DNA from 3 places in the Variovorax sp. J31P179 genome. Region 1 is predicted to be linked to each of the others. Evidence: riboswitches for the same ligand, from Rfam matches in the RefSeq annotation. Region 1 holds a riboswitch; each other region holds the start of a gene.

Region 1 (5,700 bases):
TCTGCAGGTCCGAGCAGATCAGCTCGAACTGGTCGGCCGTGAATTCGAAGGGCGTGCCGAGCGACATGTCGGTGGCCGCGATCACCAGCTGCGGATGGCGCGGGTTGCGCTCGATGTCGGCGTAGGTCTTGCCCTCGTAGATCTCGTCGAGCCGGCGCGCCAGCAGGTGGCTGCGGCCATACCAGGGCGATGTGAGGTCATGCAGGCTGCCCGGCCGCAGTGCCTGCAGGATCAGGCTGTTCTGGAAGTTCTGGCGCAGGAAGTCGCGCTCGAAGTCGGGCAGCCTGTCGGCACCGAAAGCCGCGTAGTAGGCCGCGAGGATGCTGCCGCCCGAGACCCCGCTGATCACGTCGGTGGCGTCGAGCAGGTCGGAGTGGCGGCCGTTCAGGTCGAACCTGGTGCGGCGCAGTTCCTCCAGCACGCCATAGCCGAAAGCGGCGGCACGCGCGCCGCCGCCGGAGAGCGTCACGGCGACCAGGATCGTGGGGTCGCGGCCCGACGCCGGCGCCATCAGGCTGGAAGTCGGCGGCGCCCGCTCGACCAGCGGCTCGTTGAGCCATGGCCGGATCGACGAACAGCCCGCCAGGCAGGCGGCGATCAGGAGACCACAGAGCGCGCGCAGGCCGGGCATGCGGTGGGTATCAGGCGACGGCGGGGCGCCAGTCGGCCAGCAGTCCGGGCAGCTGCGCCATGTCGGTGAAGATCTGTGCCACGCCGACGGCCCGCAGCGCTTCGGGCCCGCTGTGGCCGAGATCGCTCGGGCTGTAGCCGAACACGGTGGCGCCGGCTGCGACGCCGGCGGTGGCCCCGGTGACTGTGTCCTCGACCACCGCGCAGCGCGCCGGGTCGACGCCGAGCGCCGCCGCCGCCGCCAGGTAGACGTCCGGCGCGGGCTTGGAGCGCGGGGTTTCGTGGCCGCTGAAGATCCTGCCTGCGAAGCAGTCCAGGATGCCGATCTTCTCGAGCTGCAGCTCGACCTTGTGACGATCGGCGCCCGAGGCGCAGGCAATGCGGCCGTCCAGCGCCGCGTGCAGCGCGCGCACCGCCAGGGCGGCGTTGGGAATCGCGAGCAAATCACGCTCCAGCGCCTCGTTGCGGCGGCCGCGGAAGCCGTGCAGCCATTCGGGCGTGATCGCGAAGCCGGTCCTGGCCTCGATCAGCGCGGCTTCGTCCTTGACCGCCTTGCCGGTGAAGATCCGCATCGATTCCTCGGTGCTGATCGCCCAGCCGAGCTCGCCGAGCATCTCGGCGAGCACGCGGTTGGTGATGGGTTCGGAGTCGACCAGGACGCCGTCGCAGTCGAACAGGACGGCGTCGAAGGGAGGTGCTTTCATGGGAGCGATCGTAACAACGTCGCCCCCGGAAGCATGACGACTCAGGCTGGTCGGATCGGAATGTAGATCTCGCCGCCGGCGGCCTTGAACTCGGCCGACTTGCCGGCCATGCCGTCCTCGACCGCGTCGGTCGCCTCGATGCCGCGCTGGGCGGCGTACTCGCGCACCTCCTGGGTGATCTTCATCGAGCAGAACTTGGGCCCGCACATCGAGCAGAAATGCGCCACCTTGCTGCTGTCCTTGGGCAGGGTCTCGTCGTGGAACTCGCGCGCGGTGTCAGGGTCGAGGCCAAGGTTGAACTGGTCCTGCCAGCGGAACTCGAAGCGCGCCTTCGACAGCGCGTCGTCGCGCGAGCGCGCACCCGGGTGCCCCTTGGCCACGTCGGCCGCGTGCGCCGCGATCTTGTACGCGATGATCCCCTGCTTGACGTCGTCGCGGTCCGGCAGGCCCAAGTGCTCCTTCGGCGTGACGTAGCACAGCATCGCGGTGCCGGCCCAGCCGATCATCGCGGCGCCGATCGCGCTGGCGATGTGGTCGTAGCCCGGCGCGATGTCGATGGTCAGCGGGCCCAGGGTGTAGAACGGCGCCTCGTGGCAGTGCTTCAGCTGCTCGTCCATGTTGGCCTGGATCAGGTGCATCGGCACGTGGCCCGGGCCCTCGATCATGGTCTGGACATCATGCTTCCAGGCGATCTGCGTCAGCTCTCCCAGGGTGCGCAATTCGGCGAACTGGGCCTCGTCATTGGCGTCCGAGGCGCAGCCCGGGCGCAGGCCGTCGCCGAGCGAGAAGCTCACGTCGTAGGCCTTCATGATGTCGCAGATGTCCTCGAAGTGCGTGTAGAGGAAGCTCTCCTTGTGGTGCGAGATGCACCACTTGGCCATGATCGAGCCGCCGCGCGAGACGATGCCGGTGCGCCGATCCGCCGTGAGATGGATGAAAGGCAGCCGCAGCCCGGCGTGGATGGTGAAGTAGTCGACGCCCTGCTCGGCCTGCTCGATCAGCGTGTCGCGGTAGATCTCCCAGGTCAGGTCCTCGGCCACGCCGCCGACCTTCTCCAGCGCCTGGTAGATCGGCACCGTGCCGATCGGCACCGGGCTGTTGCGCACGATCCAGTCGCGCGTGGTGTGGATGTTGCGGCCGGTCGACAGGTCCATCACGTTGTCGGCGCCCCAGCGGATCGCCCACACCAGTTTCTCGACCTCTTCCTCGATGCTGGAGGTCACGGCGGAGTTGCCGATGTTGGCGTTGATCTTGACCTTGAAGTTGCGCCCGATCGCCATCGGCTCGACTTCCGGGTGGTTGATGTTGGCCGGGATGATGGCGCGGCCGCGCGCCACTTCGTCGCGCACGAACTCGGGCGTGATGATCTTCGGGATGCGGGCGCCCATCGGGTTGCCGGCCAGCCGCTTCTCGCGCGCCTCGTCGGCCATGTACTCGGCCATCCATTCGCGCCGGCCGTTCTCGCGCAGCGCGACATATTCCATCTCGGGCGTCACGATGCCGCGCCGGGCGTAGTGCATCTGCGTGACGTTGGCACCGGCCTTGGCGCGGCGCGGCGTGCGCTGCAGCGCGGCGGCGCCGGCGCGCAGCTCGGCGATGCGCCGGGCATCGCGGTCGGCATGGGTCGCGCCATCGTCCAGCGCGAGATGCAGGCGGCCCTCGTAGCGTTCGGTGTCGTTGCGTTCGGAGATCCACGCATCGCGCACGCCGGGCAGCCCGCGGCGGATGTCGATGTCGGCCGCCGGGTCGGTGTACGGGCCCGAGGTGTCGTAGAGAGACACCCGCTCGCCATTGGTCAGCGCCACTTCGCGCACCGGCACGCGCAGGTCGGGCCGGCTGCCGGCGATGGCGCCCTTGGTCGAGGCCGGGAAGGGCTCGCGCGTGAGCGTGAGCAGGGAAGCGAACTTGTAGCTGGCATTCATGCGGGGCACTCCTGTTCTTGAAAACAAAGGGTGCTCCGCGATGCCTCCGAACGGCATCGCTCCGGAAAAGGGAGTGAGGGTGCCGGGGAGTCGCAGCTCTTCTTACGCTGGTATGAACCAGATCAAGTTCGCGGGTTCGGCCGCTTGGCCATCTCAGCACGCGTCTGCGTGCACCCCGGAGCGGGGCCGATTCTAGGTGCCTTGCGGCCCCGCGATCAAGCGGAGTGTGCCGCCGCCAGTGGCGGAACCGTCCGCATCGGCTCGGCGGCATGCAACGCCGCCCAGGCGTCCAGGCCGCCCGCCAGCACGCGCACCCGCGGCAGGCCCGCGCTCATCAGCACGCGCGCCGCCGCGATCGCCGTGGCGTCGTCGGGGCAATCGCAGAAGACGACCACTTCGCGGCCATCGGCAAAAGCCGAGAGCCGCTTCGGCAGCTGCTTCAGGCCGATGCCGATCGCGCCCGGGATCGCCCTCGTGTCGAGCGCGCGGGCCTCGTCCGAGCGGACGTCGATGACTGTCGGGCCGGCGCCCGCCGCCAGGGCCTCGCGCAAGGCTTCGACCTGGACGTGGACGATGTCGTCGACCTGCTGCGCCAGCCGGCGTTGCCGCCAGCGCCAGCCGATGAAGGCCGCCAGCGCCAGCACGCCGATCGCCAGCGCGCCCAGGCCGATGTTGGAGATCACCGCGAGGACGTCCTGGATCGCGGCATGGAAGATCCGGCCCACGAACAGGCAAAGCAGGGTCCAGATCAGCGCAGCCACGGTTTCGTAGGCCAGGAACCGCAGGTTCGACATGCCGAGGGCGCCGGCCATCGGCGGCGCCACCACCGAGACACCGGGCACGAACTTGGCCGCGATCAGCGACCACCCGCCCCAGCGCCCGAGGATCGATTCGCTGCGTCGGACGCAGGAGTCGGGCGACAGCGAGATCCGGCACAGCAGCCGCATCACGCGGTAGCCCCAGCGGCGCCCGGCCAGGAACCAGACGCCGTCGCCGAGGATGTTGCCGAGCACCGCCGCCAGCACCACCGCGACCACGGACAGCTGCCCGCCGACCGTCAACCCGCCCGCCACGACCAGGAACGGCACGGCCGGCACCGGCGCCCCGAGGCGCGTCGCGAGCGTGGCGGCGAAGACCAGGGCGGCGCCCTGGCTGGCGAGGAGCGAGACGAAGTCGTTCATGGTTGTAGTGACGTGGAGGCCGGGGCCAGGTGAGCCGCTATTGGCCCTGAGCCGGCCGTTCGGCCGACGCTGGCGCGGGCGAGGCGGCCGCTGCGGCCGCCGGCGAGGGCGGATTGCCGCGGAGGTCGAGATCCGAGAAGTAGGCGATGCCGTGGCCGTGGGTGTTGTCGGCGTCGGCCGAGACCGCCACCGCCGTCACGTCGGGCCGGATGTCGCCGGCCTCTTCGCCGAAGGCACGGCGGTAGTCCGACAGCAGGTTGCGGCGCTCGGAGGTCCAGCTGCCCGGCTTGGCCGCGGCGCCGGATTCGAGCACCACCATGCGGATGCGCTTGGTGAAGGCGTTGTCGAACGCGTTGCCCTTGGCTTCCTTGTTGTCCCAGACGTAGCACAGGGTCTCGGTCGGCACCGCCTCGCCGGTGGCGCGGCGCGCCAGCGACAGACGGGTGCGCTCGCCGACGGACAGCCGGTCGGCCGGGAAATCGAAGAACACGCAGACCTTGGCCGCGCCATCGTCGCCGGAGCGCGTGCGCAGGTCGGCGCCCTCGACGAAAGACTCCACCCGCCAGCGCCAGGCCAGCGTAGCCTGCTCGTTGAGCTCCACTCGGGCGGGATGCACCAAGTTCCCGTAGGAGTTGTCGGCATCGACCTTGAGCACGCGCTGGCCGTCGAGCTGATCGACCTCGAAGCGGGTCGGCGACTTGTTGGGCAAGGTGGTGAAATGCCACGGCGCGGGCGGCTGGGCTCCGGTCGCGCCCGAGAAGGGCGTGAGCAGGTTCTTGTCCTGCGCGCGCGCGTCCGGCGCGGCCAAGAGCAGCGCGGCCACGGCCGGCAGCGCCATCGCGGCGCAAAGCCGCCCCCAATCCAGCTTGCGGTTCGTCCAGCTGCCCATGGTGCACCTCTTGGCCTGCGGCCGGTTGAGCGGATCGTCGCTGCGCCTTCGGCGCAACAATCACAGGGTACGGAGTGTGAGGCAGGAGCGGCGCAAGATAAATAGCCCGGAAGGAATCGCTCTGTCGCCGCAAGGGACACAATCCGTCGGGATTGCTACGAAATCAATAGCATCGATTCGAGTCCACGCGCGGGCCAACGGACCTTTCCGACCAAATCCGTCAGTGAAGGTCGCCGTCGACGTAATACCAGCGATGGAGCCCCTCGTCATCCTCCTGGCGCACGAAGCGGCTGCGCTCGTGCAGCCGGCTCGCCTCGCCGGCGCCGTTGCGCTGGCGGGCGACGAACTCGACCTCCGCGTGGTCGGCATCCAGC
Region 2 (5,700 bases), on a different contig from region 1:
GGTCGGTTTCGATCCGGCCCATCTGCAGGTCGCCACGCCCGACGCGCAGACCGTCGCGCTGCTCTTCGACACCCTGATCGGCTGCCTGGGCATCTCGCCGCGGCTCGGGCCGATCGCCGACTGGGGATTGGCGCTCGAGCGCAAGCAGCTGCCGGTCGACACCGAGAAGTACCAGACCCAGGAGCGCGGGATCTTCGCCGTCGGCGACATCAACACCTACCCCGGCAAGAAGAAGCTGATCGTCTGCGGCTTCCACGAGGCCACGCTGGCGGCCTGGGGCGCGGCGGCGATCGTGTTTCCCGACAAGTCGATCCCGCTGCAGTACACCACCACCAGCACGCGGCTGCACACGCTGCTCGGCGTCGCCCACTGAGAAAGAACCGATCGATGCCTGAACTTGAGGTGAACACCCCGTTCATGGTGGGGACACCCGCTGGCCTTAGGATCGCCTGACATGCAGGACGTCAACATTTCTCTTTTCCAATGGCTCGGCGCGGGCCATGCGCCCGACGCGCAGTTCCTCTGGCTGGCAACGCAGCTGGCCGACGGAACCTCCTGGCTCTGCCTCGCACTGCTGGCCGTGGCCGCCTGGCGGCAGCCCGCACAACGCGGCTACCTGATGGCGACCCTGGCCGCCGCCGGCGCCGCCGCGCTGGCCGCGCATGCGCTGGCCCAGGCTCTCAATCTCCCGAGGCCCTTCGTCGCCGGCCTGAGCCCCAACTACATCGCCCACGGCGCCAGGGGTTCGCTGCCGAGCGCGCATGCGAGCGTGATGTTCACGCTGGCACTGGTGCTCTGTCTGCGCCCGGCCTTGCGAACGCTTGGCCTCGCGGTGTTCGCGATCGCACTGGTCACCGGCTGGGCCCGCATCTACGTCGGCGCCCATTTCCCGTTCGACATCGCCGCAGGGCTCGCGCTGGCGATCGTGATCACGGGGCTGTTCTGGGTGCTGGCCATCGGCGTGCGCCGCATCGTCCTGCCGCTGATCGCCCGCGACGATGCGCGCTCGGCAAAGCCCACGGGCACGCCCGCCGCCTGAGCGGGCCCGCCGGCCCCGGCCGGCTCTACAATCGACCTGCTTCGCCTGACGGAAGCAACGCTAGGGGTGCCGGCCCGCAACACGCAGTTGCAGGCCGGCTGAGAGAGTCCCTTTGAACCTGACTGAGGTAATCCTCGCGCAGGGAAGCTGGTCCGGCGGCCGCCACGTTTTCTCGCGCGGCGGTCGGGTCGCCGGCCTCGCCCACCTGCCACACACTTGCATGGAGCAAATGGATGGCAAACACAACCCATGAACAGGCCTCGGCCGCGGCCAACGAGGCGCTGACGCCGCTTGGCGAATCGCACCGCGTCTTCCAGTGGCGCGACCACATGGCGCTCTGGTTCAGCCTGGGCGTCGGCCTGCTGGTGATGCAGATCGGCGCCTATCTGGTGCCCGCGGTCGGCACCCGCGACGCGATGCTGGCGATCGTGCTGGGCTCCTGCATCGGCGCCGGCCTGCTGGCCTGGACGGCCCGCGTCGGCTGCGAAAGCGGCCTGGCCAGCGCCGGCCTCATGAACGCCACCTACGGCAGCGCCTTCGCGCGGCTCCCGGTGCTGCTCAACATCGTGCAGCTCATCGGCTGGACCACCTTCGAGCTCGTGATCATGCGCGAAGGCACCCAGGCCATCGGCGCGCAGGCTTTCGGCTGGTCGCTCGGCGGCCCGCTGGGCACCGTCCTGACGACGCTGCTGTGGGGCGCCGTGCTGCTGGCCTTGCTGGCCGGCTCGATGGTCAAGCTGGTGCGCCGCTTCGTGAGCCGCTTCGGCCTGCCGCTGGTGGTGCTCTCGCTGGCCTGGCTGAGCTGGCAGTTCGCGGCCCGGCTCCACGCCAAAGGACTGGACGCCTTCTGGACCCGCCCCGGCGACGGCTCGATGGGCATGTTCGGCGCGCTCGACCTGGTGATCGCCATGCCGGTCTCGTGGCTGCCGCTGGTGGCCGACTACGCACGCCACGGCAAGCGCAGCGCGGGCGGCCTGGGCGGCGCCTTCAGCGGCACCTGGATCGGCTATGTGCTGGCCAACATCTGGTGCTACGCGCTCGGCGTGATGGTCGTGAGCGTGGCCGAGCCCGGCACCGACCTGGTCGCCGCCCTGCTGCTGGCCCAGGGCGGCCTGGTCGCACTCGGCCTGATCCTGATCGACGAGCTCGACAACGCCTACGGCGATGTCTACTCGGGCTCGGTGTCGGCCCACAGCCTGCGGCCGCGCTGGAGCGTGCGGCGCTGGGGCCTGCTGCTGGCCGCGGTCTGCATCGGCTTCGCGCTGGTGCTGCCGATGCACACGCTCGAACCCTTCCTGCTGCTGCTGAGTTCGGTGTTCGTCCCGCTCTACGGCGTGATCCTCGGCCGGCTCGGCACCGGCAACGCGCCGGTGCCGCTCGGCAGCCGCCGCGTCGACCCGGCGGCGGCCGGCCTCTGGATCGGTGGCATCGCGGTCTACCACGCCTGCGCCGCCTGGGCGCCGCAGTGGGGCTCGGCGCTGCCGACCCTGGCCCTGACCTTCGTGTTGGCCCTGGTCACGCGCCCGGCACAGGCAGGCGAACGCTCGGCACTGGTGCAAAGCCGTGGTTGAGGGGACCGTGACCGGCGCCGACCTGCATGTCCGCGCCCGCCGCCATGGCGGCGACCACATAGCCGCGGGCGCGTTCCACCGCCACGGGCAGCGCATGGCCGAGCGCCAGGTGGGCAGCGATCGCCGACGACAGCGTGCAGCCCGTGCCATGCAGATTGCGGCTCGCGATGCGGCTGGAAGAGAGCCGCAGCCGCTCGCCGTCGGCCTCGGCCAGCAGGTCGACCACGTCGTCGCCCGGCAGGTGGCCGCCCTTGAGCAGCACCGCCCTGGCACCCAGGGCGAGCAGTTCGGTGGCCGCGTCGTCGAGCGCATCGACCCCGTCGATCGCATGGCCGATCAGCAGCGCCGCCTCGTCGAGGTTGGGCGTGACGACGATCGCGCGCGGGAACAGTTCGCGCACCAGCTCGGCCACCGTCTCGGCGGCGATCAGCCGGTCGCCGCTGGTGGCGACCATGACCGGATCGAGCACCACGTTGGGCAGCTTGTAGTGGTCGATGGCCCAGGCCACCACCTCGACGATCTCGGGCGCATGCAGCATGCCGAGCTTGACCGCGTCGACCCCGATGTCCTCGACCACCGCCTGGATCTGCGCCTTCAGGAAGGCCGGCGGCACGCCGTGGATGCCCGACACGCCAAGCGTGTTCTGCGCCGTCAGCGCGGTGATCGCGGTCATCCCGTAGCAGCCGAGGGCCGAAAAGGTCTTCAGGTCGGCCTGGATGCCGGCGCCGCCGCCGCTGTCGGAGCCGGCGATCGAAAGCACGCGTGCGTAGCGGGAAAATGCAGAAGTCATGTTGAAAATTATCGACCACGCACGCCGTGGCCCACGCTGAGCCCGCAATGAGCCCGTCGCAAGAATTCCCTTTCCGCTCCGCGGCCGTGCTCGGCGCCGGGCTCATGGGCCGGCTGCTGGCACTGGCACTGGCCCGGGCCGGCTGCGAGATCGACCTGTATGAAGCCGGTGGTCCGCAGGCCGAGGGCGCCGCCGCACGGGTGGCTGCTGCGATGCTCGCGCCGCTGGCCGAATCGGCCGTGGCGCCGTCCTCGGTCGTGCGCATGGGGCATCACGCGCTCGACCGCTGGCCGACGCTGATCGCAGCGCTCGCGGCCCCGGTGTTCTTCCAGCGCGAAGGCACGCTGGTGCTGTGGCACCGCCAGGACGCCGCCGAGGCCGCGCGGCTGCGCCGCGTGCTGGAGCGCACCGGCGAACGGGTGCCGGAGCTGCCCGCGATGCGTACGCTCGACGCCGCCGGCATCGAGGCCATCGAACCCGCGCTGGGGCGGCGCTTCGCGCAGGCGCTGCTGCTGCCCGACGAAGGCCAGCTCGACAACCGCGCCTTGCTCGACGCGCTGCTGGCCACGCTGCAGGCGCAGCCGAAGGTCCGGCTGCATTGGCAGGCGCCGCGCGCGCCCGACGACTTCAGTCCCGGCGCCACCGGCCAGCCCGAACGCGTGATCGACTGCCGCGGCCTCGGCGCCAAGCCGCAGTGGGGCGCGCTGCGCGGCGTGCGCGGCGAAGTGATCCGGGTCCATGCGCCCGAGGTCACGCTGCGGCGGCCGACGCGGCTGGTGCACCCGCGCTACCCGATCTACATCGCACCCAAGCCCGATCACCTGTTCGTCATCGGTGCCACCGAAATCGAGTCGGACGACATGTCGCCGGCCAGCGTGCGTTCCACGCTCGAACTGCTGAGCGCGGCCTACGCGGTGCACAGCGGCTTCGCGGAAGCGCGCATCGTCGAGATCGCGACCCAGTGCCGCCCGACCCTGCCCGACAATCTGCCGGCCGTGCGCGAGCTGCGCCCGCACGTGATGCAGGTCAACGGCCTCTATCGCCACGGCTTCATGATCGCGCCGGCGATCCTCGACGTCGCGCTCGAACTGCTGGCCACCGGCCAGTCGGCGCTGGCCGGCCGCTTCGGCCTCGCAACCCATCCATGAACCTGCTGATCAACGACCAACCCCACCAGCTGCCGGCCGGCGCGACGCTGTCGGACGCGCTTGCGCTCATCGAAGCCAAGCCGCCGTTCGCCGTCGCCGTCAACCGCCAGTTCGTGCCACGCTCGAACTACGGCGCGCATCTGCTGCAGGCCGACGACCGCATCGAAGTGATCCGCCCCGTGACGGGCGGCTGAGGACACACCATGACACCGATTCCCCCCAACGATCCGCTCGTGCTCTACGGCCAGAGCTTCGACAGCCGGCTGCTGCTCGGCACCGCGCGCTACCCCTCGCCCGACGTGCTCGAGGCGGCCGTCCGGCGCGCCCGGCCCGCCATGCTCACTGCCTCGCTGCGACGCCAAACCGCGACCTCGAACGGCGCCGGCAGCGACAACGGCTTCTGGGACCTGCTGCGCCGCCTCGGCGTGCCGGTGCTGCCCAACACGGCCGGCTGTCACAGCGTGCAGGAGGCGATCGCCACCGCGCAGATGGCGCGCGAGCTGTTCGATACGCCATGGATCAAGCTCGAGCTGATCGGCGACGACTACACGCTGCAGCCCGACACGCTGAACCTTGTCGACGCCGCCGCGCAGCTGATCCGCGACGGCTTCCAGGTGCTGCCCTACTGCACCGAGGACCTCGTGCTGTGCCAGCGGCTGGTCGATGTCGGCTGCCAGGCCGTGATGCCCTGGGCGGCGCCGATCGGCACCGGGCGCGGGCCGGTCAACCCCTACGCCTTGCAGGTGCTGCGCGAGCGGCTGTCGGTGCCGCTGCTGGTCGACGCCGGGCTGGGCTTGCCCTCGCATGCCTGCCAGGTGATGGAATGGGGCTATGACGGCGTCCTGCTGAACACCGCGGTGGCGCTGGCGCAGGACCCGGTCGCGATGGCCGGCGCCTTCGCCGACGCAGTGCAGGCCGGGCGCAGCGCGCACCATGCGGGCGCGATGGCGGCGCAGGATTCGGCCCAGCCGAGCACGCCGGTGCTGGGTACGCCTTTCTGGCATCACGCAGCATCCCAATGACCGCCATGACCGACCCCTCCACCATCGCACGGGCCATCGTGGCGGCCCACGCCGCGCGCTTTGGCACGACGAGCCACGCCACGGATTCGTTCACCTCCGACGACCCGGTCTACCGCGGCGCGAAGCAGGC
Region 3 (5,700 bases), on a different contig from region 1:
CGCAGCCCCGCCAGGATGCCGGGCAGGCCGGCGGGCAGTTTCAGGCGCAGCAGGGTCTGGCGCCGGGTGGCGCCCAGCATGCGGAACAGTTCCAGCCGCTGCGGGTCGACCTGCTGCAGGCTGGTCACGGTGTTTTCCATCAAGGGAAAGAAGCAGATCAGCGCCGTGATCACCACCGTCGACGTCATGCCGAAGCCGAACCAGACGATGAAGAGCGGCGCCAGCGCCAGCTTGGGGACCACCTGGCTGACCACGATGTAGGGCTTCAGCAAGCGTTGCAGCAGCGTCGACTCGGCCAGGACCACGCCGCTCGCGAAACCGATCAGGCAGCCGAGGCTCAGGCCGAACAGCAGTTCGAGGCCGGTCGCGCGGATATGGGGCCAAAGGTAGCCGGTGGACAGCCCCATCCAGAGCGACTTCATCACCGCCGAGGGCGGTGGCAAGACCAGCGTCGAGACACCGGAGGCGCGCGACGCCAGTTCCCATAGGGCAAGCAGGGCCAGCAGCAGCGCCCAGGCGCCAAGGCGCGCGCGAACCGAGGCCTTCTTCATGCCGCCTCCAGGTCCATCGCATCGCGCACCTGCGCGCAATGCCGGTTGAAGGCCTCGCCGTAGCGCATGGCCGGCGCGCGGGGCCTCTGGACTTCGACGCGGATGGCGCTGACGATCCGGCCGCGGTTCATCACCGCGACCTGGTCGCCCAGGTACACCGCTTCGGCGATGTCATGCGTGACGAACAGGACGGTGGTGCGGCGCAGCCGGCACATCTGCAGCAGATCGTCCTGCAGTTCGCCACGGGTGATCGCGTCGAGCGCTGCAAAGGGTTCGTCCAGCAGCAGCAGCGACGGCTCGAGGATCAGGGCGCGGGCCAGGGCCACGCGGCTCTGCTGGCCGCCCGACAACTGCCGGGGGTAGTGCTGCGCGTGGCCGGCCAGGCCCAGCAGTGCCAGCAGCTGCTGCGCCTTGTCGATCTCGTCGGCGGACGGCTTGTGCTGCAGCGACACCGGCAGCAGCACGTTGTCGATCACGCGGTGCCACTCGAGCAGCGTGGGCGACTGGAAGACGAAGCCCAGCTGCGGGCCGGGCGCCAGCACCGGCCTGCCTTGCAGGCGGATGCTGCCGGCCTGCGGATGCAGCAGGCCGGCAGCGAGCTTGAGCAAGGTCGTCTTGCCGCAGCCGCTGCGTCCGACCAGGCAATGGAACTCGCCTTGCGCGATGCGCCAGTCGACGCTGCGCACCACCGGCGGCCAGCCGGGAAAGGTGAAGCTCACCTGGTCGATGTCGAGGAAGCTCACATCGATCCCTAGTCGGCGTAGGGCGCCAGCGGGTCGGCCGCGATCTCTGCCGACTGCTCGATCTCGACCATTCGAACCAGATCCAGCAGGTTGAACCGGCCGTCGTGATGCCAGCCCGCTTCCGGCGAACTCATGGCGCCGATGGCGCTGATGCGGGTCACGCCAGCGGCGCCCAGCAGTTCGGCCAGCCGGAACAGCTCGGCCGGCGCCGCGGCCACGCCCGCGGTCTGCAGGAAGGGCCGGTGCGCCTCGATCCGAGCGACCACCTGGTCCAGCGCATCGACCGCGACGACCTGGATGCTGCGATGCGATGCCGTCGGCGCCAGCTCCTTCACCTCGTCGGTGTAGGCAACGCCGAAGGCCGCGCCGTCCTCGCCGATCAACCCGTCGCCGCCTCCGTCGCCCACGGCCATCGCCTGCAGCTCGATGCCCTGGCGCCAGCCGGCCACCGTGGCCGAATCTTCCAGCGACAGAGCCCGGCGCGGGAAGCGGTGCTGCAGGTTGGCGAGCTCGCTCGCGAGGTAATGAGCGAACTCGCGCGGCGACACCCGGCCGCCGCGTTCGACGTAGAAGACATGGGGGGAGTAGCAGCCTTGCTGGTCATAGCGCATCACGTCCCAGGCGGCCAGGCGTGCCGTCGCCGGCGCTTTCAGGGCATCGAGGGCCGAGGCGCTGACCAGGCCGAAGCCCAGCTTGTGACCGTAGGCCAGGAAGCGCGTCGTGACCGGCAGCCGGCGCCGGATCTGGTCCAGCGAATCGTTGCCGCCATAGGCCAGCACCGTGTCTGCCTCGGCATACAGCGCCGACGCCTGTTCCTCGTCGCCGCCCTTCCACCACACCACGGCCAGGCAATCGGCCAGCGGCGGGTGGACTTCGGCCAGCAGGCGCGCGAACAGGCCCGCGAACAGCGGCTCCGCGCTCGGCAGCTTGCCGATGTTGCCGGCCTTCACGAGCAGCCCGCAGACCAGGCTCCAGAGCGCAATGGCCGGCACGTTGCCGGCCCAGACGTGGACCAGAAGCTCCGGCCCGAAGGCCTTCGCCGCGCCGCCCTTGGGGCGCGGCTGGAATTCGTCAAGCAGCTTCGGATTGGCGAAATCCTCGGCGACGAAGCGATGCAGCTGCGGCGCGCGAAAGGTCTTGAAGAAGGCCGTGAGGCCGAGGCGGACCATCTCGGCGTCGTAGCCGGTGACGATCGGCAGCAGCTGGTCGAGCTCCCTGCGGTATGGATCGGCCGGGTCCAGCAGCCGAGCCATCGCCCGATCGACCACGTCCACGATCCCGGACACGGTCATGGTCTTCAGATGGCGGCGGGTGGCGTGCCCGACACGCACGGCAAGGGCGCGCATCTGATCCGGACTGAGCACCGGAACGGCGACCTCGAGCCGGGTCGGGCCCGATTCGAAGCGCAGGGACCGCCACTGCACGTCCGCTGGCGCCAGGCCCGGCAGGTAGCCGGCGGTCGCATGCAGCGTCGTCATGCGGCGGCCCGGATGAATTCCTCCACCGCCAGCGAGCAGCCCTTGGCCTGCGCGCCCTCGGCGCGACCGAGCAGCAGGAAGCCGCCGTCCGCCGCCAGGCCTACGTCCTCGGTCAGGATGGTGGTCACCGAATTGAAATTGGCGAGATCGCAGTGAACCAGGATCCCGCGCTCGGCAGGCGCGACTTCACGGCCCGTGAGCGGGTCGACCAGACGCGAGCGGATCCAGTGCGGCCCGGACTTGACCGAGGGCACCGAGGCGTTGCCCGCATCGTAGAACTGCGTGCTCAGCTCGGTCATGCCATACATGTTGATGCAGTGCGATCGCTCGATGCCGAGCAGCGCGGACAGCTCCGCATAGAAGGTGTCGAGCGGCAAGTCGCGTGACTGTCCCTTGTAGCCGCCGGTGTCCAGCACCCGGCTGCCCGCCGGCAGGCGGAACGACTGGCCGCGCCGCTTGAGCTCGTCGATCAGGTGCACGAAGCTGTAGCTGGCGCCGAGCAACGCGAAGGGCTCGCCGCGCTGCTGCGCATCCGACAGGGCCTCGCAGAGTCCCGGCAGGTCCAAGCCCTGCGGACTCATGAAGTAGCGGCTCTCCGCGGTTCCGAACGCCTCCATGGCCAGCGCCAGATAGTGGGCGAGCGAGGAATTGGCCAGCACGGTCTCGGTGGGGAACAGGATGCCCATGCGCATCGGGCCATGCCCCCGCATGAAGCGCTGAGCGAAGTTGCCGATCATCGAGCGGTCGTAGACCGCCAGCGTCGGATGAAAATGGCGGCCCTTGACCTCGCTGCGGGTGGTGCCGCTGGTCATGAAGACCCGGTCGGTGGCGGCCGGCGGCTCGCAGCGCAGCGGCAGTTCCTTGAAGGCGTCGATCGGTACTGCCGGGATGTCGCTCCAGCGCTTCACGCTTCGCGGGGTCGCGCCGCGCCGTTGGCAAAAACGCTTGAAGGGCTGGTTGTTGGCGTACTGGTAGGCGAACAGTCGCAACGCCAGGCCATCGAAGTCGGCGTCGGAGCAACCGTCTTGCGCGATGAAGGCGAGGACGGCAGCGACCACGTCGCTGGCTGCCGCCGTGGGCGCAGGTGGATTCGCAGAGGAATTGTGCATAGGGCCTTCTTCGTGACCGTGAAACGGGTGCTCCGAAGGCCGCTTCGGGGTCGGCAGGATGTGCCGATGACCCAAGCAACTGCTCTTCTTCCGCCGGTGTTAACCGGTTCAAGTTCGCGGGTTTGAATCTCAGCACTGTGACGTGCACCCCGGAGCATCATGGATTTTAGGCGCATTCGCGCCTGCCGCCGTGCCGGCCCGCGATCGGCTCCTTGCCCATCAAGTCAGGCAGGGCGAGAGAGGGATGATCCCTTTCATGGACGTGGAGCCCGATCCAGTCCTAAAGTCTTCATCTTCTTGCTGACTTCCTCGATACGAAGTGACCCTGCGTCGCGTTCTGCTTGTGATCGCATTCCTGGTCGCCACGGGTGCCTGGATTGCCTTCGTTTATTGGATGACGGGGATGGAACGCAAGGAGCCGGCCTACCTGGAGATCGACCTCACGGAGATTCCGCCGGGCAGCCCGAAGTTCTACACCTTCCAACGTACACCCCTGGCCCTCGTGCGAACCACCGATGCGATGCTCGATGACCTTCGGGCGCAAACCGCCCACACCTGGAACCATCGTCCGATCGCGGCCGGGCGTCCATCGTTCTTCATCTACTCCCTGGTGAGCCCGGCCGACGGATGCGAGGTCGATCACGTGCCCAGCGGCGCGGACCGCTACGCGCCAGTGCGTCCGTGGCAAGGCGGCTATCGCGATCCATGCCGTTTTGGCGAATGGGACTACGCTGGCCGCGCGATCAAGCAGTACGCGGACCAGGACGCGCGGCTGCTGCAGATGGCCGACCTGGATGTGCCGGACTTCGAAGTCAGGGACTACCACATCTTGCGCATCACTCGTGCCCCGAAGCGATAGTCGAGACCGATGTTTTGCGAGTTCAGCATGCCTCCAGCGAGCGATCGGCAGGGCGCTGCGGACCCAACTGACTCTCGAGCCACTCGCACATCGCGCTTGCGCTCTGCTCGAAGCCGATGATCGCCGAGTAGTGGTTGGCGCCCGGTTGAGGTGCGCACAGCGACAGGTTGCCCGCATCGGTCCAGGCAGAGTGGAAAGTGGTCGACTGCCGCACGAACTCCGCGCTCTCCTCGCCGCCCCATGTCAGCAGAACCGGCGTGGGACAGGCGCGAATCGAGAACAGCGGCGAGTTGCGCCGGATCACGCCGTCGTCCAGCTGAATCTGCGGCTGCAGGTAGCTGTGGCGCAGCGGTTCCAGGTCGTACAGGCCGCTGACCAGAACGGCGGCCCGGAACGGATCTTCAGGCAGGCCGTAGTCGTCCGACCAGCGCGTCTGCAGTGCCATGGCCGCCAGGTGGGCGCCGGCCGAGTGCCCGCCGACGGCCACGCGCGCCGGATCCCCGCCGTGCCGCTCGATGTTGCGCAGCACCCAAGCCAGTGCCGCCCGCGTCTGGCGCGTGATCTCGTCGATCCCGACCCAAGGCGCCAAGGCGTAGTTCACGACCACTGTCGTGATGCCCAGCGCATGCAAGCCCAGCGCGACACAGCTGAAATCACCGGCCAAGAACGCCCGCCAGTAGCCTCCGTGGATGAAGACGAAGACCGGCGCATCGGACGGCGCCGCCGGGAAGATGTCCAGCGTCTCGGCCAAGGTCGGCCCGAAGGGAACGCCCTGCAGGCCGGGCAAGCGCTCGCGAGCCAACCGGCTCTGTTCGACGTAGTGCCGCTGGTAGGCGCCCGGGTCACTCAGCCGGGCCGCCGGGTTGTACTCGGCGTCGATCTCTGCCTGGCTGGCGAACTGGCGGTAGAGCATGGGTGGCTTCATCACAATCCCAGGTAGGCTTGACGGATCATCGGATC

Evidence for each region. Region 1 has a riboswitch for thiamine pyrophosphate ahead of thiC (phosphomethylpyrimidine synthase ThiC). Riboswitches for the same ligand answer to the same signal wherever they lie in the genome.
Region 2: another riboswitch for thiamine pyrophosphate. It lies ahead of QTI17_RS07540 (purine-cytosine permease family protein); the one in region 1 lies ahead of thiC (phosphomethylpyrimidine synthase ThiC).
Region 3: another riboswitch for thiamine pyrophosphate. It lies ahead of QTI17_RS33540 (LuxE/PaaK family acyltransferase); the one in region 1 lies ahead of thiC (phosphomethylpyrimidine synthase ThiC).

What each region holds. Positions count from the first base shown of each region.
Region 1 is NZ_JASZYL010000006.1:443,893-449,592, forward strand. Features, by position in the region: gene QTI17_RS18560 (patatin-like phospholipase family protein) at 1-631, opposite strand, end outside; gene QTI17_RS18565 (HAD family hydrolase) at 642-1,334, opposite strand; gene thiC (phosphomethylpyrimidine synthase ThiC) at 1,376-3,256, opposite strand; TPP riboswitch at 3,339-3,444, opposite strand; gene QTI17_RS18575 (VTT domain-containing protein) at 3,472-4,437, opposite strand; gene QTI17_RS18580 (DUF3047 domain-containing protein) at 4,475-5,326, opposite strand; gene QTI17_RS18585 (YchJ family protein) at 5,547-5,700, opposite strand, start outside.
Region 2 is NZ_JASZYL010000002.1:661,999-667,698, forward strand. Features, by position in the region: gene QTI17_RS07530 (NAD(P)/FAD-dependent oxidoreductase) at 1-373, shown strand, start outside; gene QTI17_RS07535 (phosphatase PAP2 family protein) at 455-1,039, shown strand; TPP riboswitch at 1,092-1,201, shown strand; gene QTI17_RS07540 (purine-cytosine permease family protein) at 1,273-2,610, shown strand; gene thiD (bifunctional hydroxymethylpyrimidine kinase/phosphomethylpyrimidine kinase) at 2,555-3,400, opposite strand; gene QTI17_RS07550 (FAD-dependent oxidoreductase) at 3,448-4,548, shown strand; gene thiS (sulfur carrier protein ThiS) at 4,545-4,742, shown strand; gene QTI17_RS07560 (thiazole synthase) at 4,752-5,570, shown strand; gene QTI17_RS07565 (thiamine phosphate synthase) at 5,567-5,700, shown strand, end outside.
Region 3 is NZ_JASZYL010000025.1:47,206-52,905, reverse strand. Features, by position in the region: gene QTI17_RS33555 (ABC transporter permease) at 1-551, opposite strand, end outside; gene QTI17_RS33550 (ABC transporter ATP-binding protein) at 548-1,294, opposite strand; gene QTI17_RS33545 (acyl-CoA reductase) at 1,303-2,772, opposite strand; gene QTI17_RS33540 (LuxE/PaaK family acyltransferase) at 2,769-3,881, opposite strand; TPP riboswitch at 3,950-4,043, opposite strand; gene QTI17_RS33535 (Rieske (2Fe-2S) protein) at 4,201-4,740, shown strand; gene QTI17_RS33530 (alpha/beta hydrolase) at 4,763-5,665, opposite strand; gene QTI17_RS33525 (ABC transporter ATP-binding protein) at 5,665-5,700, opposite strand, start outside.